3 regions of the Allobosea sp. OAE506 genome follow, and region 3 is predicted to be linked to each of the others. Evidence: predicted binding sites of a transcription regulator. Region 3 holds the regulator's gene; each other region holds the start of a gene.
What was found. The regulator LexA, encoded in region 3, represses DNA repair genes until DNA is damaged. The targets are predictions, from matches to a motif close to TGTTCNNNNTGTGTTCNG.
Positions count from the first base shown of each region.

Region 1 (4,211 bases), 3.6 Mb from region 3:
ATGGCGAGAGCCTTTATCAGCGATCCCGACCGGCTCATTCGACTTGAGGTTCTGACACCATGGACGTCACCGCTCTCCGCGCCCTGCAGGCCCCGCTCAAGGATTCCTATCGCTCCGACCCCGGCGCAGCCGTCGTCACCCTGAAGGCCAAGGGCGAGCTCGACGATCAGCACATCGCCTGCAAGGTCGAGACCGGCCGTGCGATCGCGCTCGCGGGACTGCACCCGGCCACCGGCGGCTCGGGCGCCGAACTCTGCTCGGGCGACATGCTGCTGGAGGCGCTCGTCGCCTGCGCCGGGGTGACGCTGAAGGCGGTTGCCACCGCGCTCGAGATCGAGCTCAAGAAGGGCATTGTCCATGCCGAGGGCGATCTCGACTTCCGCGGCACGCTCGGCGTCGCCAAGGATGCCGCCGTCGGGTTCAAGGCGATCCGGCTGTCCTTCGAGGTCGAGACCGACGCGCCGCAGGAGAAGCTCGACACGCTGCTGAAGCTGACCGAGCGCTACTGCGTCGTCTTCCAGACGCTCAACGTGAAGCCCGAGCTCAGCGCGACCCTGTCGGTCGCCTGACCGCCGTCCGCTCACTCGGCGGCCTTCCTGAGGGCCAGCCCCTCGGCGAAGGGCAGCGTCGGCTCGCCCTTCGCCTCGTCGAAATCGAGCGCCACGATGCGCTCGCCGCGGCCCACAATCTTGCCCGCTGAGGTCCGCAGCCCCGCGACATCGTCCTGCGCCTGGCGGAAATGCAGGTCGAGCTTCTCGGCCCGCTCGCCGAGCCGCCGGACATCCGCCAGCAGCTTGCCGACCTCGCTCTGGATCACCTGAGCCTCCTCGCGCATCCGTGCATCGCGCACCAGCGACTGCATCAGCTGGATCGCCAGTGCCAGCAGCGAGGGCGAGACGATCATGATCCGGGCGCGATGCGCCTTCTGGATCACGTCGTCGAAATGCTCGTGCAGATCGGCATGGATCGACTCCGACGGCACGAAGAGCAGCGCGAGGTCCTGCGTCTCGCCGGGCAGGAAATAACGCTCGGCGATGTCCTTCACATGCACGCCGACATCGTTGCGCACCCGGGCAGCGGCCACCTTGCGCGCCTCCTCGCCGCGGGCCTCGCGCAATTGCGTGAAGCTCTCCAGCGGGAACTTGGCGTCGATGACGAGACCGCGCCCGTCGCCCGGCAGCGTCACCAGGCAATCGGGCCGCTTGCCGTTGGAAAGCTGCGGCTGGAAGGCGAAGAAGGCGCCGGGCAGCCCGTCCCGGATGATCGCCTCCATCCGGCCCTGGCCATAGGCGCCGCGCGCCTGCTTATTGGCGAGCACGTCGCGCAGCGTCACCACCTCGGAGGTGAGGTTGGTCAGGTTCTTCTGGGCGCTGTCGATCACCGCCAGCCGCTCCTGCAGCCGGCCGAGGCTCTCGCTGGTCTGGCGGACATTCTGCTCCAGCCCTTGGCCGACCTGGTGGCGCAGTCCCTCCATCCGGTCGGCGACGAGGCGCGCGAGATCGCCCTGCCGCGTCGAGAGGATCTCGGCCATGGACTGCATCCGGCCGGTCAGCTCCGCCTGGAGGCGGTTCATCTCGGCGACCTTGTCGTCGGTCTCGCGGGCGCGCTCTGCGGCGATCAGCGCCTCCAGCGCCCGCCGCCGGCTGCCGCGCCAGGCGGAGAGCGCCAGCAGCAGGAGCAGGCCCAGCGTCGCCCCGCCGAAGCCGAGCGCAGCCTGCGCCCAGGTCACAGGCCGGTCGAGAAGGATGAAGGCGATCTCTGTCATCCCGTCAGGATAACCGATTCGGGTGAATCAATTCGAACGAAAGCGGAACGGTTTGACCCACGCGGCGCGAGCGCTTATGTGGCCGGTTCATCATCCGAAAACCGCGCAGACACAGCTCCATGGCCATCCGCCCGCTCGTCATCCTGCCAGACGCCCAGCTCCGGCTGGTCTCCACCCCGGTGGCCGAGATCACGCCCGAGATCCGCACGCTCGTCGCTGACATGTTCGAGACGATGTATGACGCGCCGGGCATCGGTCTCGCCGCCATCCAGATCGGCGTGCCCTGGCGCGTGGTGACGCTCGATGTCGCCAAGAGGGCGCCCGAGCCGGCTGCGGAAGAGGAGCCGGCCGAGGCCGACACCGATGGCTCCCAGGAGAAGCGCGACCGCCAGCCGCGCAATCCGATCGCCTTCATCAATCCGGAGATCACCTGGTCCTCGGAGGAGCGCAGCGTTTATGAAGAGGGCTGCCTCTCGATCCCGGAATATTACGAGGAGGTCGAGCGCCCGGCTTCGGTCAGGGTCGCCTACACCGATCTCGACGGAAAGCGGCAGGAGATCGAGGCCGACGGTCTGCTCGCAACCTGCATCCAGCACGAGATCGACCATCTCAACGGCGTGCTGTTCATCGACCATCTCTCGCGCCTCAAGCGCGAGCGCGTCACCAAGCGCTTCGCCAAGCAGGCGCGGCGCGAGGGGTGACGCAACGGCGTTAATTCGTTCCGCGGCCCTCATCCTGAGGAGCGCTCGGCACGAGCGCGTCTCGAAGGATGCTCCTGATGGTTCCGGAGCCTCCTGGACCATCCTTCGAGACGCCGCTTCGCGGCTCCTCAGGATGAGGGCTCAGATGATCAGGCGGCGGGCCATCCCTGCCCAGTTGAGGTAGTATCCAGCGTATGAGTTTGCGCGTCATCTTCATGGGCACGCCCGATTTCGCGGTGCCGACCCTGACCGAGATCATCGGCCAGGGCCACGAGGTCGTCAGCTGCTACACCCGCGCCCCGGCCCAGGCCGGCCGTGGCCTCGAACTGAAGCCGTCGCCGGTCCATAGGGCGGCCGAGCGGTTCGGTATCCCCGTCTTCACGCCGTCGACCCTGAAGACGCCCGATGTGGCCGAGCAGATCGCCTCTCATCAGGCCGATGTCGCGGTCGTCGTCGCCTATGGGATGATCCTGCCGCAGGCGATCCTCGACATTCCGGAGCTCGGCTGCCTGAACCTGCATGCCTCGCTGCTGCCGCGCTGGCGCGGCGCCGCGCCGATCCAGCGCGCCGTCATGGCCGGCGATGCCGAAAGCGGCGTCTGCGTGATGAAGATGGAAGCCGGCCTCGACACCGGCCCCGTCGGCATGGTTGAGCGGCTGGAGATCGGCCCCGACATGACCTCCGGAGAGCTGCACGACCGGCTGGCGCCGCTCGGCGCCGATCTCATGGTCCGCGCACTCGCCGCGCTCGGCCGGGGCGGCTTGCGTTTTACGCCGCAGCCGGAGGAGGGCGTGACCTACGCCGCCAAGATCGCCAATGCCGAGGCGAAGCTGAACTGGGGCCGCCCGGCCCGGCAGGTTCACGATCTTGTCCGCGGGCTCGCCCCCTTTCCGGGCGCCTTCGCCGATGTCGATCTCGGCAAGGGCCCGGAGCGGCTCAAGGTCCTGCGCACGGCGCTTGCGGGCGGCGCGGCCGAGCCCGGCATGCTGCTGGACGAGGAGGGCACTGTCGCCTGTGCGGAAGGGGCGGTGAAGCTGCTTCAGGTCCAGCGCGCCGGCGGGCGGCCCATCAGCGGCGCCGAGTTCCTGCGCGGGGCGCGGCTTGCTGCCGGCCACAAGCTCTGATGCCGCGCTACAAGCTCGTCATCGAATATGACGGCACGCCCTTTTCGGGCTGGCAGCGGCAGCTCAACGGCCCCTCCGTGCAGCAGAGCGTCGAGGAGGCGATTCAAGCCTTCTGCAATCATCCTGTCAGGCTGCACTGCGCCGGGCGCACCGATGCCGGCGTCCACGCCACCCATCAGGTCGTCCATGTCGATCTGGAGAAGGAGTGGCGCACGGATGTGGTCCGCGACGCCAGCAACGCCCGCCTCAAGCGCCTCCCCGTCGCCGTCTGCAGCGCCGAGGCCGTGTCCGACGAATTCGACGCGCGCATCTCGGCGAAGCGGCGCTACTACATCTACCGCATCCTCGATCGGCGCGCCCAGCCGGCGCTCGACCGTGACCGGCTCTGGCACGTACCGGTGAAGCTCGATCACGAGGCGATGGATCGCGCCGGCAAGGCCCTGCTCGGGCATCACGACTTCACCACCTTCCGCGCCGCCGAGTGCCAGGCCAACAGCCCGATGCGGACGCTCGACCGGCTCGACGTCCGGCGCGAGGGCGACGAGATCGTGGTCTACGCCCATGCCCGCTCCTTCCTGCACCATCAGGTCCGCTCGATCGTCGGATGCCTGAAGATGGTCG
Region 1 is NZ_JBEPOB010000001.1:26,416-30,626, reverse strand. It holds gene ABIE41_RS00185 (OsmC family protein) at 60-569, shown strand; gene ABIE41_RS00180 (DNA recombination protein RmuC) at 581-1,765, opposite strand; gene def (peptide deformylase) at 1,885-2,466, shown strand; gene fmt (methionyl-tRNA formyltransferase) at 2,661-3,590, shown strand; gene truA (tRNA pseudouridine(38-40) synthase TruA) at 3,590-4,211, shown strand, end outside.
Region 1: a site for LexA is predicted at 1,798-1,815, ahead of ABIE41_RS00180 (DNA recombination protein RmuC). Genes of this name have one in related genera too.

Region 2 (4,211 bases), 910 kb from region 3:
ACGGCGGCCGGCCTGCGCGATCAACGGCGCGATCAGCTCGGCCTCAGGGAGGTTGCGCCAGTATTTCTCGGGCATCTCCGCCTTCATGGCTTTGATCTTCAGCCGCGCCGGATTGAAGATGTTGGCGTAGTAGGTCCGCCAATAGCCCTCCATCGCGTCGTCGTCGGGCGCGTCAGCGCGCGACGCTCCCTCCCCCAGATGCAGCGTCGTACCGTCCCAGTGGAGCGAGCGCAGCGGCGTTAGGATCGACCAGCGCATCGCCGCGAAGCGCTCGACAAAGAAGCGCGAGACGCGCTCGACGATGTGGTGCTCGGGCTCGAACCAGGCGACGAAAGCCTCCCCGCCATCGGGTCCGACGACCTCGCGGAAGCGGACGAAGGCGGTCATCTTGTGCAGGTCGCGGCGGACCGACTTCGCCATCGCCCGGGCGCGATGGACCTCGTCGTCGGTAATCACATGCAGCAAGGTCGGCTCGCGCTGGAGCCGCAGCAGCAGGCGGTAGAGCAGATCGAAGCGGCTGACGTCGCGATGGCACACGACCGCCTGCGCCAGCTCGACGAAATCGCGCGGCACGCGCAGCTCCGTCCCGTTCGCCGGCAGCGGCGGGGGCTCGGCCAACCCGGAAAACAGCCCGGACGCTTCCGCCCCGACCTGCCACTCGATCCGCGCCGGCGCCACCTCCGCCAGCGCCAGCGCGCGCGCCTGCCGCCGCCAGCCGTCGAAATCGGCCGGGTGGTCGAGACGCGCCAGGATGCCGGGCTGCGCCATGGCGGGCCTCACAGCAATGCGAGTTGCTGCGGCTTCGGCGCCAGATGCTGCTTCAGCCGCTCGCTGTCGAGAGAAGCGCCGGGCCGCCAGCCCTCCGCAACGATGAAATGGCGTAGCGTCGCCATGGAGCGCGCAAGCTTGCCGACATCCTCCAGCCTTAAGCGGCGGAAGCGGCGCGTCTCCAGGATGCGCGCGACGCTTTTCGTGCCCAGCCCCGGCACGCGCAAAAGCGTCTCGCGATCGGCGCGGTTGACGTCGACCGGAAAGCGCGCGCGATGCCGCAAAGCCCAGGCGAGCTTGGGATCGACGGTGAGGTCGAGCATCCCGTCCGCGCCGTCGTCGAGAATCTCGCCGACCTCGAAGCCGTAGAACCGCGTCAGCCAGTCGGCCTGGTAGAGCCGGTGCTCGCGCAGCAATGGCGGCTCCGACAGCGGCAGCTGGCGGCTGGCATCGGGGATCGGGCTGAAGGCGGAATAATAGACCCGCTTGAGGCCGAAGGAGCCATAGAGCTGCGCGCTGCGCTGCAGGATCGTCGCATCGCTCGTCCCGTCGGCGCCGACGATCATCTGCGTGCTCTGCCCCGCGGGCGAGAACACCGGCGCGCGCCGCGTCTTCGCCCGTTCGGCCTTGCTCTCCTCGATCCGCAGCCGCAGCCCGCCCATGGCGGCACTGATCTCGCGCGGACGCTTCTCGGGCGCGAAGCGCTCCAGTGAAACCTCGGTCGGCAGTTCGACATTGATCGAGACGCGGTCGGCATAGAGGCCGGCCTGCGCCACCAGATCGGCATTGGCGCTGGGGATCAGCTTGAGGTGGATGTAACCGCGGAAGCCATGGACCTCACGCAACGTCTGCGCCACCCGCACCAATTCCGCCATCGTGTAGTCGGGCGAGCGGATGATGCCCGAGGAGAGGAAGAGCCCCTCGATGTAGTTGCGCTTGTAGAAGCTCAGCGTGAGGTCGACGACCTCCTCCACCGTGAAGCGCGCGCGCCGGACATTGCTCGACGAGCGATTGATGCAGAAAATGCAATCATAGCTGCAGTAATTGGTCAGCAGGATCTTCAAAAGCGAGATGCAGCGGCCGTCCGGCGCATAGGAATGGCAGATGCCCGATCCCGTGGTCGAGCCGAGGCCGCCCTTCAGCGAATTGCGCTTGGTCGTGCTGCTGGAGGCGCAGGAGGCGTCGTATTTGGCCGCGTCGCTTAGGATCTCGAGCTTCTCCATCACCGACAGCTGTGCCACACCGCGCCCTTTCGTTCATTCTTTGTTCTAGGTAGCGCGGATGGCGTGCTCCCGCCAGAGACCTTTCGTCGCGGCAGCCTTCTCCGGAACAGGCGCAACTGCCGCGCGTTGGGGCGGCACGTCATTTCAAGGAGACACCGATGTTCCGGATCCTGCTTCTCGTCGCCGTTATCCTGATCGGCTACGACGCCATCGCCCATCAGGGCAGCCATACCCGCAGCGCTTGGGCGAGCGTCGTCGGCCTGACCGACTCCGCCGTGACCAGCGCCAAGCAGCTGGGTCAGGAGACCCGGGAGGAACCGGCTCCCCTTCGCCCGTGAGAGCAAGGTCGCCCTGATGCGCTGCGATGATGCGCTGCGGTAGTTTCGGCTGGACTTGGCGGTGCCTAGCTCCGAAAGTCATCATAGATTAACAGCCGGGATAACAGCGCTTGACCGAGACCGCCTCCACCGCCACCCGCCCTGCCGACGCCGCCGGGCGGGTCGAGGCCCTCAAGGCCGAGATTCTGCGGAAGCTCACCTACTCGCTGGGCAAGAACGCCTCCGTCGCCCAGCCGCATGACTGGCTGACCGCCGGCATCCTCGCAGCACGCGACCATGTCGTCGATGTCTGGCACCGCTCGACCCGCGAGAGCTACGAGACCGGCCGCAAGCGAGTCTATTATCTCTCGCTCGAGTTCCTGATTGGCCGCTCGCTCGGCGACGCCCTTAATAATCTCGGGCTCACCGGGCCGATGGCGCAGGCGATGCGCGAACTCGGTGTCGATCTCTCGGCGATCGAGTCGATCGAGCCCGATGCCGCTCTGGGCAATGGCGGCCTTGGCCGTCTCGCCGCCTGCTATCTCGAGGCGATGGCCTCGACCGGCGTACCGGCGCTCGGCTACGGCATCCGCTACGACCACGGCCTGTTCAAGCAGCGCATCGACGGCGGCAAGCAGATCGAGGTGCCCGAGGACTGGCTCTCCTTCCGCAACCCCTGGGAATTCGAGCGCCGCGAAGCCTCCTACAAGATCGGATTCGGCGGCTCGCTGACCGCCACGCAGAAGCCCGGCGAGGTCTTCTGGGAGCCGGAAGAGGCGGTCTTTGCCGTCGCTTACGACACACCGGTCGTCGGCTGGCGCGGCCGGGATGCGACGACGCTACGGCTCTGGCGCGCGCGCGCCCTGCACCCGCTGTCGCTCGATGCCTTCAACCAGGGCGACATCGTCGGCGCGGTCGCCGAGCGCAACCGCGCCGAGGCGATCTCGAAGGTGCTCTACCCCAATGATTCCACCCCCGCGGGGCAGGAGTTGCGGCTGCGGCAGGAGTTCTTCTTCACCTCCGCCTCGCTGCAGGATCTGGTGCGCCGGCACTACCGCCAGTTCGGCAAGCTCGACAACCTCGCCGACAAGGTCGCGATCCAGCTCAACGACACCCATCCGTCGCTGGCCGTCGCCGAGCTGATGCGCCTGCTCGTGGACGAGCACGGCCTGCCCTGGGAAGAGGCCTGGACGATCACCAACGCCACCATTTCCTACACCAACCACACCCTCCTGCCAGAGGCGCTGGAGACCTGGCCGGTGGCGCTGATGGAGCGGCTGCTGCCGCGCCACATGCAGATCATCTTCGCCATCAACGCCCGCTTCCTGGAGGAGGTCCGGCGCTCCAGCGGCGGCGAGAATATCGATCTCTCGACGATCTCGCTGATCGACGAGCATCACGGCCGGCGCGTGCGCATGGCCCATCTCGCCTTCGTCGGCTCGCACACCGTCAACGGTGTCTCGGCGCTGCATTCCAAGCTGATGGAACAGACGGTCTTCGCACCGCTGAACGCGATCTTCCCCGGCCGCATCACCAACGTCACCAACGGCATCACGCCGCGGCGCTGGCTCTTCGGCGCCAATCCCGGCCTGACGAAGCTGCTGCAGGAGGTCTGCGGCGAGGACATGACCGACCATATCGGCCAGATCCGTCGCCTCGCGGCGCATACCGGCGACGCCGCGCTGCACCAGCGCCTTGCCGCCATCCGGCGCGAGAACAAGCTCAAGCTCGCCAAGATCATCCGGCAGGACACCGGCGTGACGGTCGATCCCGACGCGATCTTCGACGTCCAGATCAAGCGCATCCACGAATACAAGCGCCAGCTGCTCAACATCCTCGAGACGATCGCGCTCTATGACGCGATCCGCTCCGAGCCCTATCGCGACTGGGCGCCGCGGGTGAA
Region 2 is NZ_JBEPOB010000001.1:2,681,482-2,685,692, reverse strand. It holds gene ABIE41_RS13095 (UdgX family uracil-DNA binding protein) at 1-768, opposite strand, end outside; gene ABIE41_RS13090 (putative DNA modification/repair radical SAM protein) at 777-1,991, opposite strand; gene ABIE41_RS13085 (hypothetical protein) at 2,150-2,329, shown strand; gene ABIE41_RS13080 (glycogen/starch/alpha-glucan phosphorylase) at 2,440-4,211, shown strand, end outside.
Region 2: a site for LexA is predicted at 2,022-2,039, ahead of ABIE41_RS13090 (putative DNA modification/repair radical SAM protein). Genes of this name have one in related genera too.

Region 3 (4,211 bases):
CCGGCAATATCTATCTAACATCGTCTCGATCTCGGGCTTGCACATGGTGTTGGCCGCCGGGACCATCTTCTGGCTGGTGCGGGCGCTGCTCGCCCTCTCGCAGACGCTGGCGCTGCGTCTGCCTGTCAAGAAGATCGCCGCGCTCGCGGCCATGGCGGGCTCGGTCGCCTATTGTGTGTTCTCGGGTGCCGAGGTTGCGACGGTGCGCTCGCTGATCATGACGCTGGTGATGCTGGGCGCGATCCTCGTCGATCGCCCGGCGCTGAGCATGCGCAATCTCGCGCTCGCCGCGATGATCGTTCTGCTGCGCGAGCCCGAGGCGCTGCTGGGGCCGAGCTTCCAGATGTCCTTTGGCGCGGTCGCGGCGCTGATCGCCTTTGCCGAGCGCTGGGAGGAGCGCGGCCGGTTGCAGCCGCCACCCGCACTGCCCTGGCCGCTGCGCCCGCTCTGGATCGCCGCCAGCGGCATCATCGTGACGACCCTGCTGGCCACGGCGGCGACGGCGCCCTTCGGCGCCTATCATTTCCAGACCTTCAACCCCTTCGGCCTGCTGGGCAACGCGCTGGCGCTGCCCTTCGTCTCGCTCTTCGTCATGCCGGCCGCCGTTTTTGGCGTGCTCGCCTATCCCTTCGGGCTGGACGCGCCGGCCTGGTGGCTGATGGGCATGGCCTCGGAGGTGGTGCTGAAGCTGGCGCACTGGGTCGCGACCATCGACCACTCGACCCTCGTGCTGGCGGCCTTCGGCCCGGCCGCGCTCGGCTGCTTTGCCGCCGCGCTGCTCTGGGCGACGCTGTGGACGACGAAGCTGCGCCTGTTGGCCATCCTGCCGCTGGTCACAGGCGTCGCCGTTGCGGCCAAACCCGACAAGCCGGCGATCCTGATCGAGCGCGACGGCTCGGGCATCGCGGTGCGCGGCAGGGACGGCCTGCTGGTCATTGCAGGCAAGCCGAGCCGCTTCGTCATGCAGCAATGGCTGACGGCGGATGGCGACGGCCGCCAGCCCGACGATCCCTCATTGCGCAAGGGCGCGGCCTGCGATGCCCGCGGCTGCGTCATGACGACGAAGGAGGGGCACAGTATCGCCTATGCGCAGGACCGGCTCGCCATCATCGAGGATTGTCGCCGCGCCGATGTGGTGGTGACACCGATCCCCTGGACCGCGACCTGCCGCGCGCGGCTGATCGACAGGATGGCGCTGCTACGCGACGGGGCGACCGCACTCGTCAAGACCAGGTCTGGCTGGCAAAACCTCGCGGCACAGGATACCGGCGAACGGCCCTGGAGCCGCCGTCGTCCCCAGCCCGCGCCAACACCCGCGAGCACAGCTCCGCCGCCGCCGGGCGAGGACGCGCCCGATGCCGAGCGCCTCCCTTAAGGCGGCTGCCGGTCAGTAGCGCCGCATCAGATTGACCAGCCGGCCCTGGATCTTGACCCGGTCGGGGCCGAGCACGCGCGTCTCATAGGCGGGATTGGCCGCTTCCAGCGCGATCGAGGAGCCGCGCTTGCGCAGCCGCTTCAGCGTCGCCTCCTCGTCGTCGATCAGCGCGACGATGATATCGCCGGTGTTGGCGGTGTCCTGGCGGCGGATCACCACTGTGTCGCCGTCGAGAATGCCGGCCTCGACCATCGAGTCTCCACGGACCTCCAGCGCGAAATGCTCGCCCGAGCCCAGCATGTCGGCGGGCAGCGCGACGCTGTGGCTGCGGCTCTGGATCGCCGAGATCGGCGTGCCCGCGGCGATGCGGCCCATGACAGGGATCGCGATCGTGTTGCGGGCATCCTCCGATGCCGTCTCGACCGGCCGTACCCGGCCGGGCAGCCCGTCCTTGGCCGGCGGCGTCTCCTTGCCGAGCCCGCCCTGGACGATCGAGGGGTTGAAGCGGCGCGCACCGGGCTGCAGCCCGCCGCCGGCACCGTCGGGCAGCTTGATCACTTCGAGCGCCCGCGCCCGGTTCGGAAGACGGCGGATGAAGCCGCGCTCCTCGAGCGCCATGATCAGGCGGTGAATGCCGGATTTCGACTTGAGGTCGAGCGCATCCTTCATCTCGTCGAAGGAGGGGGGAACGCCGCTTTCGCGCAGTCGCTCCTGTATGAAACGAAGCAGTTCGAACTGTTTGCGTGTCAGCATGATCCCCGCCGGCGCTCTGAAATCTGCCGATCACCGCAGATTCGAAACAAATCACGAACACCATACCCGTTCGCGTTGTGTTCCGCAAGCCGACGTGCCCGTGTCGCCCCTCAGCGCAGGCGGATGAAGCGGCAGGGATCGCCCTTAGCGGCGGCCGGCGCGAAGACCGTGCGGATCGCCAGCGCCTGCGCCTGGGCGAGCAACCCGAGCATCGAGGAATCCTGCCGCTCGAAGGGCGTGGCCTCCCAGCCCGAGTCGGTCAGCACCAGGCTGGAGCGCAGATAATCCTCGCGCTCGTCATTGGCGGGCATGTCGCGCCCCAGCAGCCCGGGCTCGCTGCGGTCGCGCTCGGGCGAGGGCATGCCGAGCAGGGCCTCGACCACCGGGACGACAAAGAGATGTCCGCAGACGATCGAGGACACCGGGTTGCCCGGCAGGCCGATCGCGACCATCGGGCCGAGCCGGCCTGTCATCATCGGCTTGCCCGGCCGCATCGCGATCTTCCAGAAGCCGAGATCCATCCCGGCGCGCTTCAGCGCCTCCTGGACGAGGTCATGCGCTCCGACCGAGGCGCCGCCCAAAGTCACCAGCACATCGGCACCGGCTTGCCGCGCCCGGCCGATTCGTTCGGCGAGGTCGGCATGGTCGTCGCGTGCGATGCCGAGATCGAGCGCGGTTCCGCCAGCCTGCTCGACCAAAGCGGCGAGCGCAAAGGAGTTGGAGGCGACGATCTGGTCCGGCCCCACGGTCTCGCCCGGCAGCACCAACTCGTCGCCGGTGGCGAGGATCGCGACCAGCGGCTTGCGGCGCACCGGCAGCGCCGGGTGGCCCGCAGCGGCGGAGAGCCCGAGTGCGGCGCTGTCGAGGCGGGTCCCGGTGGCGAGCAGGCTGTCGTTCAGGCTGAAGTCGAGCCCGGCCTTGCGGATGAACTTGCCCTTCGGCGCGCCCTCGCGGACGGTGATCGCGGCCGAGCCGACACCGTCGGCGTTCTCCTGGATCAGGATGGTGTCGGCGCCCTCGGGGATCGGCGCGCCGGTGAAGATGCGCACCGCCTCGCCGGCGGCCACGCTGCCGCCGAAGGAGCGCCCGGCCGCGGATTCGCCGAGAACGCGCAGTTCGGTCCCGGGCGTGAGATCGTCCGCCCGCACCGCATAGCCGTCCATGGCCGAATTGGCGAAGGGTGGCTGCGTCCGCAGCGCCGCGATGTCGGACCCGAGCACCCGCCAGGCGCACTGCGCCAGCGGCAGCGTCTCGATGGGCGTTGGACCAGGCACGCTGTCAAGCAGCGCGCGCAGCGCGACGGGGACCGGCGTCAGGGCCATCAGCCCTGTCCCCTGGCGGTGACGTCAGCCTCGAACACGCCCGACTTGCCGCCGGATTTGTGGATCAGCCGGATACCCTCGATCCGCATGCCGCGGTCGGCCGCCTTGACCATGTCGTAAACGGTCAGGCAGGCGACGCTGACGGCGGTGAGCGCCTCCATCTCGACGCCGGTCTGGCCCTTGACCTTGACCTCGGCGCGCACCCGGATGCCGGGCAGCGCGTCGTCGATCGCGAGATCGACCGCGATCTTGGTGATCAGCAGCGGGTGGCAGAGCGGGATCAGCTCATGGCTGCGCTTGGCGGCCATGATGCCGGCGAGCCGCGCCGTGCCGAGCACGTCGCCCTTCTTGGCGTCGCCGGCGCGCACGATCGCCAGCGTCTGCGGCTGCATCACAACGCAGCCTTCCGCGATGGCCGTGCGCGAGGTCTCGGCCTTGTCGCCGACATCGACCATATGCGCCTGGCCCTGGGCGTCGAGATGGCTGAGCCCGCTCACGCGGCGCTCTCCTGGGCCCGGCCGGTTAGCAGCTCGCGGGTCGCACCCGTCACATCGGCCTGCCGCATCAGGCTTTCGCCGACGAGGAAGGTCCGGACGCCGGCGCCGTTCAGCCGGCCGATATCGGCGTGGCTGAAGATGCCGCTCTCGCTGATGACGATCCGGTCGGCCGGCACGCGCGGCGCGAGACGTTCGGTCACAGCGAGATCGACGGTGAAATCGCGCAGGTCGCGGTTGTTGATGCCGAGCAGGCGGCTCTTCAGC
Region 3 is NZ_JBEPOB010000001.1:3,592,981-3,597,191, reverse strand. It holds gene ABIE41_RS17445 (ComEC/Rec2 family competence protein) at 44-1,375, shown strand; gene lexA (transcriptional repressor LexA) at 1,388-2,128, opposite strand; gene ABIE41_RS17435 (molybdopterin molybdotransferase MoeA) at 2,239-3,450, opposite strand; gene moaC (cyclic pyranopterin monophosphate synthase MoaC) at 3,450-3,947, opposite strand; gene trpC (indole-3-glycerol phosphate synthase TrpC) at 3,944-4,211, opposite strand, start outside.